DNA from 2 places in the Shewanella sp. SNU WT4 genome. Region 1 is predicted to be linked to the other one. Evidence: riboswitches for the same ligand, from Rfam matches in the RefSeq annotation. Region 1 holds a riboswitch; the other holds the start of a gene.

Region 1 (8,771 bases):
CAATACGTTATCAATGCGCATGCTCAAGCTCCAATCATCGAGATAATAATTCGCCGCCAGATTCATTAACCCGTAAGATGGCAATTTACTATCGACATTGGCACTATCACCTTCCACAAAGCGTGATGATGTGAACACCCCTTCAACTTGCCACTGCCAATGCTCACCAAGTGTTTGGCTCAGTTGCACTCGCCCTGTGTGCGGTGCCACCCAGGATAAACGCTTATTTTGGTTAACCCCTTCGGTTAACTTAGCATCTATATATTGATACTCACCAATCAGCTCAAAGTCTTGCGGTAATTGCCACGTCGCTGAGGTATTAACGCCATAGCGCCGCGATGCTTCAGCATTAATATTGGCGCCATTAAAGGCGCCGCCTTCTGGGGTTAATTCGGGATTACTATCAAAGATAATTTCATCTTCTAAATCTAAGCGATAAAGGTTAAGGCTTAAATTAAGCGCGGAATACGCCCAGTCCACTCCAGTTTCATAAGAACGCCCAGTTTGTGGTTTAAGCCCAGTCACACCTTTAGGGGTGTAAGCTTGCTCATCCACTTTGGCAAAGCGAAAGTTATCATCCATGCGAATGTACCAACGCACATCATTGCTTGGACGATAATTTAACCCCAATTCAAAAGCGGTCGCATCTTGTGATAACTCAACCCCACCTGGGTATACGTTATTATCAAACAAATGATCGCGCGCTTCAGCGTAGCGGCCACCCACCACGTAACTTAGGCTTGAGTTTAATGGCACAGTGGCCTGCACATAGCCACTGCTCACGCTTTGGGTATTTTCACGCCCAAAACTAAATTCTGAAGTGCCGCGGGTAAAATCACCGCCAACTATCATGGTCATAGGGCCGCGGTCGGTCGCAAAGTTCGCTAACACCTTAGGCATGATACTAAAAAGGCTGCGCTCATTGCGCCCAGCGCTGCCCCAGTTCACAGAGGTCACTAAGCTATCGCTATAATCGGCATCAGCCACTAGGGTCCACACAGAATTAAGCTGATGACTAGCGCCAAGACGCCAAGCATTGGTCATATCATGCTGATAGTCTTTACTGTCAGGACTAGACGCTTGCCTTGGGTCGGCGGCAAATTGCGCGGCGGTTAACGCGCCTGGAGATTGTACTTTATTATCAAAATAACTCGCCTCAGCGTAAAAACTGCTCTTAGTATCATCATAATTAATGCGCGCTAACCCTGAGCCGGTGTCGGAATCATTGTGGGCGCGATAATTATCTGAGCTATGTAAACTGGCAGAACCGTAATAACTCCAGTCTTGATTAAAGCGGCCATAAACGTCGCCTTGGCCTTGATAACTTTCAAAACTGCCGCCGCCTAATTGCACATTAGCGCCGTTATTTTCAGGTTTACGAGTAATGATATTAATCACCCCGCCTACCGCTTGGTCGCCATATAATACGCCAGCACTACCCGATAAGACTTCAATGCTTTCAACTAAACTTAAGGGAATGGCGCGCAGCGCAGGCGCCGCAATATCAATATTATTGAGTCTGCGACCATCAAGTAAAATTAGGGTGTTATTGGACGCTTGCGAGCCTGTAAAGCCGCGCATAGCAATCGTCGCTTGGGTATTATTATCCGAGATTTGGATGCCGTTTACGCCGCGCAGTAAGTCAATTAGATTGGTGGCACCGCTATTGGCTATAGCGAGCTCACCTATGACTTGCACATTAGCAGCCATGGCCATAATGTCGGCATCGCTGCGACCTAAGACTAAGATATGTTCTACATCGTTATTGCTCGCAACCACTTGACCATTTAATAACAGCCCAAGTAAAACCGCGAGTTGAGTCGCTTTCATCTGTGTCATCTTCCCATTTACCTGTTTTATTCTAAGGAAATGGGGCAATATCGCCGCGCACAGTCAATTAAGCCTGCGTGAAATCGCACCTCAGGATCTGCCCACCGAAATCACTGAAATCGCTTTAAAGGCCGGTCTCCGGACTTAGGTTCTGCTATTACGCACGTAAACAGTTATTAACGCCTAAACGCACTGTTTACTCACCATTCACCGTTGCGGGGGCAGTATCAGCATCGCACTGATTTCCCGATTATCCCACTCAAAAGCAGGCACCATTTAAAGTTGACGAGTGCAAAAAATTTGCGCTCGAATTATAGCCATCTATACGTATAAATGTCTAATTAATTTGAACCGCCATCACAGCGATCATCTTGTTGAATATGAACTAAATGATTTTTAGCGCAGTGAGCGAGATAAAAGGCGCAAGCAGTAAACGCCGCCGTAAATACCAATAAAATGGCATAACCTAAGGGCATAAGAAGATTAAATCCCAATACACTTAAATAGCTTAAGACGAGGGCGATGAGCGCCCAAGCCAGCAGTCTAGGCTTAATGGTCACTATTCGTTTGGCGATAACAACTGGGGGTGACTGACTATCCATAGTAATGACTCCGCAAATATCCCTGTGCGATTACGATATGCTGTCCAAGCAGAGCTCACATTATCAAATTATTAAAAAATTACCAATAGCGCGCGCATTTTAAACCCGTCATTCCGCACCTAATTTTCGATTTAAAAAAACTTGACGGCGATCGGCCATTCTGATCTATTACTACTTTTTGCAGGTAGATCATTATGCCCACTCCCGCTATCGCTATTCGTAACCTCGACCACCTTGGTTTGGTGGCTGCACTTTGCCAAGAACTCGGCATTGCTCGCATGATTGATGCGGTGCTCCCCAAAACGCCGCCCTACAAAGTTTCACATGGTGAAGCGTTGGTGGCGATGATACTGAATGGTCTTGGCTTTCATAGTTCGACCTTGCACATGTTCCCGCAATTCTTTGCCAACAAGCCTGTAGAGCGTCTGATTGGCCCGGGGATCTGTGCCGATGACCTCAATGATGACGTGCTCGGCCGCTGCCTTGATGCCCTCTTTGAGGCCGATGTCAGCACGCTTTATCAGGTGATGGCGGAACAGGTCGTAGAGCGATTGGAGCTCAAAAGTACGGCAGTGCACCTCGATATCACCAGCTTCCACGTCGATGGCGCCTATGACCAAACCGATGGCGAAAAGCTCGGTAAGTTGCAATTGGTACGTGGCTATAGCCGCGACCATCGGCCCGAGCTGAACCAGGTTATCCTAGAACTTATCTGCGAAAATCAGGCCGGCCTGCCCATCTACATGCAGGCCTTGAGTGGTAATAGTAATGATACCAAGGCCTTTGCCCAGACCGTACGGCGCCACTTGAGCAGTCTCAAGGCCGCGCAGGAGAGTCGTTACCTGGTCGGCGATGCGGCGCTGTATTGCGCTGATACCTTGCAACTACTGGCTCAACAGCAACAGTTGTTCGTGACTCGAGTGCCTGTCACACTCAATGAGGCCAAGCGGGCCGTGGCAACCATTGGCACCCAGTCGCTGGTCGCGCTGGGCAATGGCTATCATGGCTGTTGGCAAAGCGCCAATTATGCCGACGTCGCGCAGCGTTGGTTGCTGGTGCGCAGCGAACAGGCTAGCCACCGTGAGCAGCAAACATTAGCCAAAAATCTACTTAAAGACAGCACGCGTGAGCTGAAAGCCTTCAACAAATTATGTGCCCAGCGTTTTGCCTGCGAGGCCGATGCGCAGGCTGAATTAGCCCGTTTTGCTGCCAGCTTAAATCTGCTGCAACTGGAAGCAGAGGTCGTGAGTGAACCTCTCTATGCTGGGCGCGGAAGGCCGCAAAAGGGTGAAGTGCCGGTGAGCTACCAATTTCACATCAAGGGGTTAGCCGCAAGTAGCTTGGCGCGGGTAGCAGAAGCGCGCAACCAGACAGGGGTGTTCATCCTCGCGACCAATGATCACAGTGAAACGCTCACCATGGTTGAGCTGTTGGCAATTTATAAAGCCCAGCAAAACGTCGAGCGTGGGTTTCGCTTTCTGAAAAGTCCCGAATTTTTAACCTCCTCGTTGTATCTTAAAAAACCGGAACGTATCGAAGCATTGCTGATGGTGATGACCAGTAGCCTGATGATTTATGCGGCGCTAGAGCACCGGATCCGGCAGGGTTTAGTAGAGCAGAATCGCAGTGTGGCGGACATGAAAAAGAAACCCACGCAAAAACCGACAGCGCGGTGGATTTTTTTACGCTTTGGCGGGGTACACGAATACCAGTTGGGAGAAGCGCCACCTCAAGTTACGGGACTCACGGTGGACCAACAGATCATTCTCGACGTGCTAGGCGAACGCTATCGACAAATTTATTCCTAAATCAGGTGCGGAATGTCGGTTAAACTACTGCGCTATTGGTTATTAAGACAGTGATTACAGTAATGATTACACCAACCATTACAGCTATAACAATCTTATCCGTTGGCTTATAAGGCTAAGGTTAAAATTTCACGGCTCTTAATCAAATCGATATCTTCATGCTCACCTAAGGCCACCATGCCGTGCTGCTCTAACTGAGCTAACACGTTATCGATTGCTGCTTGAGATAAATCATAAGCAGCTAAACGCGTAGGTAACCCCATGGTTTCAAAAAAGGCGCGAGTATTAGCGATAGCTTGGGTGATTTTTTGCTGCTCACTGCCATCACGAATCTGCCATACGCGCTCGGCATATTGCAGTAGCTTCTCGCGTTTTGCTGTTTGCGTCACTGTCAGCAATGCCGGCAGAATAATGGCTAAAGTGCGGGCATGGTCGATATCATACAGCGCGGTTAACCCGCCGCCAAATAAGCTGCCTCTAACCAAGAAATGATCTTAGCATCTATCTCAACTACTGAGCTTAAGCGCAATTTGTACTGGCACATTTGCCCTGCTGGCATGACTTTTAAGCGTTCATCCGCTTCCAAGTGCTTTATATTAAGACCGATTTCAATCTGACTATTAGTGGCCGGCCCTATCATGCAAAACTGCTTATTCCGCCGATAACTTATGTAGTTTTGTTTCGGCGCTATGATAAATGGCCCCAAGCTATTAAGCGTGACAAGTAACGCCTGATGAATAATAAGTAGCGGCGCTTTTTTATCAGGATATAAGTTAGTTAACAGCTCATCGTCACTTAAGGGCATGGGTGCTGCAACGACTTGGGATTGCTTTGCCATATGCACGAATAGATTGGCATCACCATGGCCCATACCATAAGCGGTTTTTAGCATAGCGAGTCGTTCGCCATGTTTAACTAAGCCGCTTTGATTCACAATCGCCATTAATTCCGCCATGGTTTTACCGCTACGAGTTTCAATATTGGCCAATTGACTTGCCAGCGCCTTTTCCATATCTGCCATACTCGTCTCCGCTAAATTAAGTTTGATGTCAGCAAGTTAAGCCGTCTCCCGTTGATATTAACACCATAGGATATGGCGCGAATTTTGCCAAGCGGCACCATTAATACCGTTACTTGCGGGTGTAAAACAGCGATAATGCGCCATAGCCTCTGATGCTGACAGGCCGTCAACATCTGCATTCATTTTATTATTTTGACTCATTAGGACTTAGATCCCATGCGTGCCTTTGTATTACGAGCCCGAGCAGCCCCGACCGACAATCAAGCCTTTTTAGCCGCCGTCGGCCAAGATGCCCATACCGAAATTTTGGCGCACACATTAATGAATACCATTTTTGTGGCCCAGTCTCATCGTGATGATGTAATTGTGTATTTAGTGCTTGAAAGCACTCAAGATTACTCTCGAACCATTTGCTTTCAACCTAACCTTATCCATGATTTAGGTGGCTTTCACGAGCAAGCCTTAATCAACACCATAGCCACAGCGCTGCAATTATCAAAAGGCATGGACAAGGAACAAGTTAGGCAGGTTAAAAGCGGTATTACCGTCAGCACCACTAGCTTTGAAAAACTAGTTAAAGATCTCTCGGAAGATTATCAGCTGTATATGATGGATAAAAAAGGCAGCTCGATTCGTGATGTCGAGTTTGCGCCTAATCCATGTTTTTTACTGACAGATCATATTCCTATGCCAAAAAAGAGCTTTAATACCTTAAAGCGTCTGGGCGCAGAGAAAATTAGCCTAGGCCCTAAGATGCTATTTGCTTCTCAGTGCGTGGTGCTTATCCACAATGAGCTCGATATTGCAGAAGCTGCGCGCTAACCGCGATTAACTGCTGGTAAGCGCAGCTCAAATAGCTGTGTTAACGCCGCAGCCTCAATAAAAAAGGCGTGAAGTATAAACTTCACGCCTTTTTGTTTATTACTGCCTACGGCGCTAGATTGCGAAAGTCTTTATCGTGCAAACTCACCAACAATAAATCGCCATTGGTTGCGACTTTAAAGTATCCAAAGCGAGCCGACTCAAACGCCGCGGCTTGGCCTTCTTCAAAGAAGAAAGCATTACTAGCAAGCTTAATCTCGCCATCGCGCAAGCGATATTTAATCAGTAATTGCTTCGCGCCGAGCGCCTTGCCATCATAAATCTGCAGGAAACTCGCTTGCTGATTATCATCGAGCGCCACTAACACTAAGCCATCATGATTTGAGCTATCAACAAAGCTTATTTCCGCACTTGTAGCAAGGTTTTCGTCAGCTATCTCGCCACTCTCGCTAGTGTCGCTACTTTCAATGCTGCCGCTAGTGTCGCTTCCTTCACTATTATTGACACTAGCTGTGCTATCAAGGCGTTGGCCATTATCAACACCCTCAGCGAGATCCACTGTAGCGGTTGCGCTGGTATTATTAGTAACAAGCAGCGCGGCGGCGATTTGATCAGCCATGGCAAAACCTAATGCCATATAATCGCCCTGCATCAGCGAGCGCGGATCCACAGGGGCGAGCGCTAAATACATGCCTTGGCCGTGGGCTATCAACTGCTCTTTTTGATAAATAGACCAATTAACTGCCGCAAGAATTACTCCTAAGGTGATGACAACCACTAACTTATTCATGGATTACTCCTTGCTGAGTCTTAGCTCCGCGCACTAACGCCCAGCGCGCCGCCAACAAGACAACGCCTAGCAGCAATAAGCTTTGGGCTTTTAGCAATAAACTCGTGTCTAACTGGTAATAATAGTAACTGACATAACAGAGCAAAGAGGCAATCCCAAGGCCTAACAACTGGCGATTACTGCCATAAAAACCTAGCAATAAGATTAATACCGCCAAACTAATGCCTGGGGCATACATGGTCGCGGCGCACACCAGTGCAATAAGTACATACATCCATAAGCTAAGTAGGCTCACCAGAGGAAACCCAAGCCGGCTAACTATGTGATTGGCCACATAACAGAGCACGAATCCTGTGAGCACAGCATCAAGCCAAGGCGGCGGGATAACTCTAAATATGTTTGGGTCGTTAAACCAATAACTCACGTCACCATACCAATTTACGCAAGCGGTAATCACTAATCCCAGCAGTAATCCATAGCCAAGCGCATTAATATCGCTAAGCCATTTAGGATAGCTAAATTCATTGACCCACAGCCAAGCTGCTAGCGCCATTAATAGGCTCGGAATAATCCCCACTATGCCGACTAACAAAGTCCCAGCACAAGCGCACAGCGTAAAACATAAAGCGCACAAAAAACGGTGTAATGTATTAGGGATTACCAGCGCTAGCAGTAATTGCATGGCCGCTAATAGCAACCAAGCATTGGCCTCAATCGTGAGTTCAAAAATAACCCACCCAATTAACATTTGGCCGGCAAAGCTCACCGCCAGCGCTATATGCTCCATAAACTCACTGACTTGTGTGCGAAAAAAACCATAAGCTGCCGCTATCATGCCAACACCAATCAATGCAGAGATAGGCGGCTCTTGAAAGATAACATCAAAAGAGACAGCTAAAAAAATCAGCACTAATATCGCCGCTAACCAGCCAGATAACGCCATTAACAATTTCACATACCAAGGCGAGCTTATGCTTGGCACTGGCGCCTCGCCGACCACTAATTTAGCCTGCTGTAACTCGCGCCATAGACTCTCGTTATTAGGACTCATTGCTGCCATCCTCGCTGAACATTTCTAAGCCATATGGCTGAACCTACCCCTAAACCAATGATGATTAGCGCTAGCACTAAAAAACCGCCGATATCAAAGTCATTGAGCAATAAGCGCGCAAATAAACACACCACTAAGGTATCAAAGGATAAGGCTGCGCCCGCCAACATAAATAAATCGCGGCGCCAATAACGGTAACAAACCACAGAGACTAATAACCATAAGCCCCACACCACTACCGCGGTATTGTCTACTTGGCTGTACTCGTTGTGATTGATGATGGGTTCGAGCGCTAATAGGGTTAGCGAGGTGCCGGCAACTGTCGCAATTAAGCGAAATGACCAGCGCTCAGTCAGCGCTAAACACGGGCGCAAGATTAGCTCCCAAGCCACGAGCGCTAAGCCGTTAACTATACACATGGCCCAGAGCAGTGACTCATACATGGGGAAGAATAACCACCTCGGCCTTAAGTCCACCAGCCACAACACTAAGGCCAGATTCACTAGCGTCAGCCACAACATCCATAATGCCGAAAAGCGCCCGACTATGACCCAAGGTAAAATCAGCGCCGCCCAAATGGCAAACAATTGCCAAGGATCGGCGCCGGTTTGATAGGTTTGACCGAAAAAGGCGAGTAAGACACCGACGGCAATAGACGCGGCCATTAATGACACTTGCGCCACTAACGCTTGCTTGCCCCACTTAAGGTAACTGGCCACAGCGAGTATCACTAACACTTCAAGGCCGGCAAATTTACTAAAACGGCCGAAGTCATCCCAGTTATAAGCAATAAAAAACAGCGCCGCGATAACGAGCGCCAATGCGGCGCACCACAGTAACAGCTGCT
Region 2 (8,771 bases), 180 kb from region 1:
CGGGTGCGCCGAAACAAAGCATTCGCTAATGCGCGCTAACTCTTCCACATAAGGGCGCAGTTCTTTTGGACCTAGGGCGCAGTTAAGGCCAATAGATAGCGGTTTGATATGGCGCAGCGAATTATAAAAGGCTTCTGTGGTTTGGCCGGTTAAGGTGCGACCTGAGGCATCGGTAATAGTGCCAGATATCATTACCGGTGGGCGATTTGGTGAATGCACCCCAAAGAGTTCATCAAAGACAGTTTCAATGGCAAATAAGGCGGCTTTCGCATTTAAGGTATCAAAGATGGTTTCAACTAAGATAATATCGCTGCCGCCTTCGATGAGGGCTTTGGTAGATTCAGTGTAAGCGGTCACTAACTCATCAAAGCTGACGTTGCGAAAGCCAGGGTCATTAACATCAGGGCTGATGGAGCAAGTACGGTTAGTGGGGCCTAACACACCCGCCACATAGCGGCGAACTCCGGTTGCGAGTGTGACTTCATCACAGGCCTCACGGGCTAAGCGCGCGCCTGCAAAGTTAATCTCGGCCGACAGTGACTGCATGTCATAATCAGCCATAGCGATAGTAGTGGCGTTAAAGGTATTAGTTTCAATAATATCGGCGCCAGCAAGCAGGTAATCTCGATGAATTTGTTTGATGATCTGTGGTTGAGATAACACCAAGAGGTCGTTGTTACCTTTAACATCGGTATGCCAATCCTTAAAGCGCTCACCGCGGTAATCGGCTTCTTGTAATTGATGGCCTTGGATCATAGTGCCCATGGCGCCATCGAGCACCAAAATGCGCTCGGTCAGTGCTTGGGTTAATGCCGCGCGTACAGAATTACCTTGTTGAGCTTGAGATTCGCGTTCCATGATCATCTTCCTGCTAGTTATTATCGTGCTAACTGTTATTTATCTTATAGTTATCGGCCAATCCACTATGGGGGAGCCGCGCTTTAGATGCCAGTTTTTGTTGTTATCTTGTTGTGGTTATTGCCTTAATCGGTAATCTTACCGACCTAGTTTTGTGTCTCTGGTCTAAAATTTTTTGGATGTTTAAACGTATAGACGTCTATAATCATGTTTTTTGATGGCTAATGCAAGTAGGGGCATTACAGTGCCAAGCTCAGCTTAATTGGTGGAGACTGGCTAGCTTAAGTTGGCTTAAGTGAGTTTTCCGGAATGAGTTAACCGAAATCAGTTAGTCAGATTAGCTCACTGAGATGGCGCTAATGCTGTTAGCCAATAGCACTTGGCTACCACTGTTTTTAATTGATTGTTTTATGCAACTGCGAGGGGCTAATGCCAAGAGCGACTACTAGTGCTACAAACACCACCATTGATGCTACAAAATCAGATGGGGATAGCACTGAGTTTACCAACGTGCGCATTATGCTGTTTCGACACGGGCAGTGTCATGGCGGCGCAATTTTTCGTGGTCATAGCGATGTCGCGCCGAGCGCGCTTGGCCTGCAACAATTGCAGCAAGCCCTGACTCATAGCTATGAGCGCTTGGGCGCACCTGATTTGATTGTGTGCTCAGATCTTGGGCGCTGCCGCCAAGGGCTAATGACGTTTTATCAGCAGCATTGGCCGAATGGCGCAGGGCCCAAGGTTGAAGTGACTGAGCAATTACGTGAGTTTAATTATGGCGATTGGGACGGGCAGTTAATTAGCGATATTTATCAGCACACGCCAAGCGCCGTTGAAGATTTTTATGCCGACCCTTGGGCCTTTACGCCGCCTAATGCTGAAACCATGGCAGCCTTTGCCGCGCGGCTTGATAGTCTATGGCAGCAAGTGTTGACCAGTGTTCTTACGCGCGCGCCTGCTTGTGCGCATGCCATGAATGCGCCTGATAATCGTCATAATCACAGTACGCCGTGTGTGTGGCTAGTCACTCATGGCGGCGTAATGCGCTACTTAATGGCTAAAGCCTTAGGGCTTGGGCAGCATGCCGGTATTTATAGTCAGTTACAGCTAGGCTATGGCGCTGAGGTGGAAATCATGGCTTGTTTAGATAAAGGCCAGTGGCATTTACGCTTGATTTGGCCAAGCGCGGTTGGCTGAAGCTAAAAAGGGCGTGGTATCTGAGTTTACAACCTAACAGTGCAGGGCTTAACACCTAAGGGTGATAGCGCTTAACACTCAACACTCAACACTTAACAGTAACTTGAGCGCAAAAATTACGTTAGAATTGCCCGCGGCTTGGCTTGGGCTTTCGCTAAAAATACAAACGCAAACTCGAACTCAAACTAAGCTTGCCACACAATCGAGTCAAAGGTGCCAAGGCAGCATGCTGCAACTTGGCGATAAAGGGAATCGGGGAGCGTTAGCTCATAAGCCCGAACTGTACCCGCAACTGTAAGAGCTTAGGCTCAAGTCAGAATACCTGCCTTTGACAACCACTTATCATGCTAGGCGGGTCACCTAGCCGGAGAGACACAGTGAATCACAGCGCAATTTTAATGGCTCGCACCCCTCTTGACGCCCAGTTTGGCCGCACCGCTTATTTGCTCGGGGCGCGCCATGGCATCGCTTGAGGTTAACGGCTTACACTGGCAAGTGGGCGATCGCGCCTTACTCGATGCTATCGCTTTTTCTGTAAAGACAGGGCAAATGCTTGGCATTATTGGCCCCAATGGCGCGGGTAAGTCATCACTGCTGCGCTGCCTTTACCGCTATATAGCGCCAACAGCGGCCAGTATTGAGCTTAATGGCGAGCCGATTGCTCAGTATTCTGCTAAGGAATTTGCCCGTAAAGTCGCTGTGGTGCAGCAAGATACTCCTGTTGAACTGGATATGACGGTTGAGCAACTAGTGGCTCTGGGGTTAACGCCGCATAAAGGTTGGTTTGCTTCACTTACCGCCAGCGATAAAGCCAATATTGCAGCCGTGCTTGAGCGCGTGGGTATTTCCCTATTAGCAAAGCGCCCTTATCACGGCCTATCGGGCGGCGAGAAACAGCGCGCCTTAATTGCCAGAGCCTTATTGCAGCAACCGCAATTACTCATCTTAGATGAACCCACCAATCATCTGGATATTCGCTATCAAATCCAAATTATGGAATTAGTGCATTCGCTGGATATGACAGTCATAGCCTCGATTCACGATCTCAATTTAGCCAGCGCCTTGTGCGATCAGTTATTAATGCTTAATCACGGCCAAGTAGTGGCCATGGGCACGCCCGCAGAAGTGCTGACTGAAGCGCGCATTGCCGATGTCTTTGGGGTGTGCTGTCAGTTAGTTAAGCATCCGCAGCATTCGCGCCCATGTATTCAATATTTTTACGGTTATGAATTTCAGAATCGATCGCCTAACCAAGTATCTAGCCCATCACCTCTCCAAGGGATTAATCAGCACAAGGTCAATAACTAACATGCTGTTTAAGACACATATCAAAGCAAGCACTCTGGGTGGGCTCAGTTATAGCGCTGCCTTAGTGATGATGTTACTGGGCTTGTTATTGAGTTTATTATTGAGCTTATTGCTGGCCAGTAGTTTCGGGGCTGTGCCTTTATCTATGAGTCATATTATCAAGGATGTAATGAGTTTTATCTCGGGCGCCGCGCCGGATTCATTAAGCTGGCAAATTTGGTGGCAACTGCGTTTGCCGCGGGTTTTACTCGCCTTTATCGCAGGCGCAGGCTTATCCATAGCGGGCGCCGTATTACAAATGGTGACTCGTAATCCATTGGCCGACCCTTATTTATTTGGTATCTCATCGGGGGCCTCATTAGGGGCTGTGGTTGTTATGACCTCGGCGCTCGGTAGCGCAGCATTGTCTTGGTTAAGTTTGCCCATAGGCGCTTTTATTGGCGCGAGTCTATCAGCGCTTTTAGTGTTAGGCGTTAGCGGCAAGGGCTTGCATGGACAGGTGGAGCGCATGCTGTTAGCTGGGGTGGCCACATCCTTTATGTTTGCCGCCTTGGCGAGCTTATTGCTGTATTTCTCTGATCCTATGGCTGCCGCCTCTGTGCTGTTTTGGACCTTGGGCAGCTTTAGCGCTGCCACTTGGCAAGGGTTATTACTGCCAAGCGTGGTGGTGCTTGTGAGCCTTGGCATATTGCTAGCCATGAAACGCCAGTTATTAGCCATGTTAGGCGGCGATGAAACTGCCCATACCTTAGGCTTGAACGTCGCCAGTTTACGGCTTAAGGTATTGTTATTATGCTCATTAATTACAGCTGTGCTGGTTGCCACTTGTGGCGGCATTGGCTTTGTTGGCTTGATGATCCCACACACAGTTAGGTTATTGCTCCCCGGGCGGCAGCCATTATTGCTGATAGCTCTTGCGGGCGGCATTTTTATGGTGTGGGTGGATGTTTTAGCGCGTTTATTAATCCCTAATCAAGAGTTACCAGTAGGCGTTATTACAGCCGCGCTAGGTAGCGTATTTTTTCTCTTTGTACTTAAGCGGCGGCAACAGGAACACGATGTTTAATATCAAGTCATTAGATAAGAGTAATCAAGCAAGCATTCAGCATGTTATCAATCAAAAAACTAAGCCGTTAGGCGCGCTTGGTAAGCTTGAATCCTTAGCGCTGCAAGTGGCATTAGTGCAAAACCAAGCTAAGTTAGCGATTTCATCACCAACCATGTTGGTGTTTGCAGGCGATCATGGCATAGCCAATGAAGGTGTATCGATTGCGCCGCAAGCGGTAACGCGCCAGATGTTGCAGAACTTTTTAGCCGGCGGCGCCGCGGTGAATGTGTTTTGTCGGCAAACGGGCTTTAAGCTGGGCTTAGTGGATGCTGGCATAGTTAAACCGTTAACGGCACCTGAGCAAGTCACCAATCAAGGGGATTTTTTTAGCTGCCGTTTAGGGGCGGGTACTCGCGCCTTTCATTTGCGTGATGCCATGAGTTTAGAGCAAGTGGAGCAAGGCTTAACGCAGGCGCGCACCTTAGTGAATCACTATCAAGCTCAAGGCTGTAATTTACTGGCGCTTGGCGAAATGGGCATAGGTAATACCTCATCGGCCGCCGCCATTTTAGCGGCCTTAACCGATTTGGAAGCCAAAGATTGTGTGGGGCGCGGCACTGGCATAAGCGATGATGCTCTTGAGCATAAAGTGCGTTTAGTGCAATTAGCCTTAAATACTCACCGCAAAAAAATGAAAGATGCTAAGGCGATTTTAGCTGCCGTGGGCGGCTTTGAAATTGTCATGCTGACGGGCGCCATTTTAGCGGCCGCAGAGCAAGGCATGCTGGTGATTATTGATGGTTTTATTGTGACCGCCGCCGCGCTCCTTGCCGTGAACATGCACCCAGAGTGCCGCGATTATTTAATTTTTGCCCATAACAGCGCCGAGCGTGGTCATCAGCTGATGCTGAGCTTATTAAATGCTGAGCCGATTTTAGATTTAGGCATGCGCCTTGGTGAAGGTAGCGGCGCCGCCTTATGTTTACCTATGGTTGAGGCCGCAGTGAATTTTTATAACCAGATGGCAAGCTTTGATGATGCTAAGGTCGATGCTGTGGTTCCTGCCAATGCTAACGATGACAGCGCGCTGTGATGGCGCGTCTCATCAAAGAATGGCAATTAATGCTGGTTGCCATCGGCTTTTTCACCCGCATTCCTGTGCCTGCCAGCATACAGGTTGATAGTGACAAGCTTAATCATGCCAGTCGCTACTTTGGCTTAGTCGGTATTTTAATGGGCTCCGTGTGCGGCCTAGCGTTAGTGATATTGGCCCAGTGGTTACCAATTTCAGTTGTGGTCATTATTGTGATGCTGCTGAGCGTGCTACTCACCGGCGCCTTTCATGAAGATGGTTTAGCCGATACTGCTGATGGTTTTGGCGGCGGCTGGCAAGTGAGCGATAAGCTTGCGATCATGAAGGATTCGCGTCTTGGCACTTATGGCGCTGTCGCCATATTGCTTATTTTATTGCTGAAATGGCAAGCCTTAACCTTACTGGCTGAGCATTCGTTAATAGCTGCGGTCGTGGCGCTCGTGCTCGCTCACGGTTTAAGCCGCGTATTAGCGGCGAGTCTTATTTACACTGAAACTTATGTGCGTGATGAAGGTAAATCTAAGCCGCTGGCTAATCAGCAGCAACCTATTGATTTAGGTATATTATTACTCACGGCATTAGTACTGGTATTCTCGCTGCCGTTAAGCACCATCATGGTGTTAGGCATAGGACTTATCAGTTGTCGGCAACTGTTGGTCTTATGGTTTCGCCGCCAAATTGGCGGTTATACCGGCGATACATTAGGCGCGGCGCAGCAGCTCAGTGAAGTGTTGATTTATCTGTTGTTACTTGCCATTACTGGCAGTCAATTAATGCCATGGATACCACTTATATGAAGCATTTAGTCATAGGCGGTTGTCGCAGTGGTAAGAGCCGCTTTGCCGAGCAGTGTATCGCCGATTTAGTGCAAACTTATCCTGACTATTCTTGCCATTATGTGGCGACTGCCTTGGCACTGGATGATGAAATGCGCGCGCGTATTGAGCGCCATCAAAAAGACAGGCAAGGCGGCGCCATCAAGTGGCACACCCATGAAGTAGGCACTGAATTAGCGGCGACGTTACATGCCTTAAATCATCCCCAGCAACTAGTGCTGGTGGACTGTTTAACCTTGTGGTTAAGCGGCTATTTATGTGATGAAGCTAATTTATGTGATGAAGCTAATTTATGTGATGAAGCTAATGTTGGTGATGACGCTAAGCATCTAGTGGCTGATATAGGGCATTTTAACCAAGCTAAGCAGCAACTGCTGGCGGCCATCACAGATTTTAGTGGTCACTTAGTTATCGTCAGTAATGAAGTGGGCTCTGGCATAGTACCTTTAGGCGAGTTATCGCGCCGCTTTACTGATGAAGCCGGTTGGCTCAATCAGGCCATAGCCGCGTGCGCTGATAAGGTTACTTTAGTGGTGGCAGGACTGCCTTTGCCGCTTAAATCAAGGCCTTAACGCTATGTCCGCAAAGACAGTAGTGATAGCACAGCAGTGATAAAACCGTATCGATAGCATCCTATCGATAAAAGCTGTGTCGATATTAACAGTAGCGACACGTAAGCGCTGAGCCCAAAAGGCCTTGGCACTGATAACAAAATCCCAAACACACAAAGGATTGTGTATGAACGCATTGACCCCCATTATGACTCAAAGCTCTCAAAAGCGCGCAGCTCGCTGCTTAATGGTGCAAGGCACCACGTCCGATGCCGGTAAAACCACAGTAGTTGCGGGTTTATGCCGCGTCTTTGCGCGTCAAGGCCATAAGGTTGCCCCTTTTAAACCGCAAAATATGGCGCTTAATAGCGCTGTCACTATTGATGGCGGCGAAATTGGCCGCGCCCAAGCCTTGCAAGCGGCGGCTTGTTATCAAGCGCCGCGTAACGATTTTAATCCGCTGTTGTTAAAGCCTCAAAGCGATACTCAAGCGCAAGTGGTAGTGCAAGGCCAAGTGCTCAGCTCAGTTGCCGCTAAAGAATTTTTTGGGCCCCATAGCCTTAAAGCCAAGGCGCAAGTGTTTGAAGCCATTTTAAGCTCGTACCGTAACTTGCAGCAGCAATTTGAAATGGTGCTGGTGGAGGGCGCAGGCAGCCCAGCGGAAATCAATTTGCGTGCGGGTGATATGGCCAATATGGGCTTTGCAGAAGCCGTAGATTGCCCGGTGATCTTAGTGGCTGATATCGATAAAGGCGGCGTATTTGCCCAGTTGATTGGCACCTTAATGCTGTTGTCACCATCAGAGCAAGCGCGCATTAAAGGCTTTGTGATTAACCGTTTTCGCGGCGACATTAGTCTGTTAGAGCCAGGCCTTAAGATGCTAGAAGAGCGCACCGGCAAACCTGTGATTGGGGTGCTGCCTTATTTAGATAATCTGCAGCTTGATGCTGAAGATGGTTTTGCCGATTTACCTATGCCAACAGAGCAGCAAGACTGCATCAATGTGCTGGTGTTAGTAACGCCGCGCATTAGTAATCACACCGATATTGATGCCTTGCGTCAGCACCCGCGAGTAAACCTCACCTTAGTGCATGCCAGTAGTGAGCTAAGCACGCTGCCGGCGGCGGATTTAATTATTATTCCTGGTAGCAAGCAAGTGCGGGACGATTTAGCGTATCTGTATCAACAAGGGTGGGATACAGCGATTAAGCGGCATTTACGTTATGGCGGTAAGGTCATAGGTATTTGCGGCGGCTATCAAATGCTCGGGCTTGAAATTGATGATAGCCAAGGCATTGAAGGCAAGGCTGGGGTCAGTGATGGTCTAGGTTTACTGCCTATGGTGACTGAGCTTAAGCCACACAAGCAACTGCGCAATGTTAGCGGTGAGCTGCAATTAAATGGACAAACTGCCGCTGTTAACGGCTATGAAATTCACTGCGGCGTGAGTCAATTACTGCGCCCTAATGCGCAGGCCATAGCGCTTGAATCTACAAGCGATACCCAGGCGCGCCTTGATGGTATGGTTTCTGATGATAAACAAATTCTCGGCACTTATGTGCACGGCCTATTTGATAACCCAGAGGCCGCTAACTTATTGCTGCAATGGGCCGGTCTTGGCAATAGCCAGCAAGCCATAGATATGGACAAGCTGCGCGAAGATAACCTTAATCGCTTGGCTGATACCTTAGAGCAACACTTAGATTTTTCACTGCTACAACTCTGCCTAGATACTGGAAATCAACAACATTATGGATAAACCGACTGAAATGCCAACGACCGACACTAAAGCTGAACGTCATAAACAGCGCCAGCAAAAACTTAAAGCTGGCGTTGATGCCAAGATTGCCGCCGCCCAAGATGAAAAGGGCATTTTATTG

Evidence for each region. A riboswitch is a leader RNA that binds a small molecule or an ion and turns the genes downstream of it on or off. The one in region 1 is predicted to bind cobalamin.
Region 2: another riboswitch for cobalamin. It lies ahead of FJQ87_RS16830 (ABC transporter ATP-binding protein); the one in region 1 lies ahead of FJQ87_RS16025 (TonB-dependent receptor).

What each region holds. Positions count from the first base shown of each region.
Region 1 covers NZ_CP041151.1:3,526,275-3,535,045, forward strand. The annotation lists gene FJQ87_RS16025 (TonB-dependent receptor) at 1-1,830, opposite strand, end outside; cobalamin riboswitch at 1,942-2,122, opposite strand; gene FJQ87_RS16030 (hypothetical protein) at 2,172-2,432, opposite strand; gene FJQ87_RS16035 (IS1634 family transposase) at 2,627-4,240, shown strand; gene FJQ87_RS16040 (iron-containing alcohol dehydrogenase) at 4,348-4,725, opposite strand; gene FJQ87_RS16045 (DUF4287 domain-containing protein) at 4,692-5,261, opposite strand; gene FJQ87_RS18715 (hypothetical protein) at 5,319-5,462, opposite strand; gene trmY (tRNA (pseudouridine(54)-N(1))-methyltransferase TrmY) at 5,478-6,083, shown strand; gene FJQ87_RS16055 (GDYXXLXY domain-containing protein) at 6,190-6,873, opposite strand; gene FJQ87_RS16060 (DUF4401 domain-containing protein) at 6,866-7,924, opposite strand; gene FJQ87_RS16065 (DUF2157 domain-containing protein) at 7,921-8,771, opposite strand, start outside.
Region 2 covers NZ_CP041151.1:3,704,593-3,713,363, reverse strand. The annotation lists gene metH (methionine synthase) at 1-858, opposite strand, end outside; gene FJQ87_RS16835 (histidine phosphatase family protein) at 1,288-2,055, shown strand; cobalamin riboswitch at 2,250-2,400, shown strand; gene FJQ87_RS16830 (ABC transporter ATP-binding protein) at 2,515-3,363, shown strand; gene FJQ87_RS16825 (iron ABC transporter permease) at 3,431-4,429, shown strand; gene cobT (nicotinate-nucleotide--dimethylbenzimidazole phosphoribosyltransferase) at 4,422-5,504, shown strand; gene FJQ87_RS16815 (adenosylcobinamide-GDP ribazoletransferase) at 5,504-6,301, shown strand; gene cobU (bifunctional adenosylcobinamide kinase/adenosylcobinamide-phosphate guanylyltransferase) at 6,298-6,912, shown strand; gene FJQ87_RS16805 (cobyric acid synthase) at 7,079-8,650, shown strand; gene cobO (cob(I)yrinic acid a,c-diamide adenosyltransferase) at 8,643-8,771, shown strand, end outside.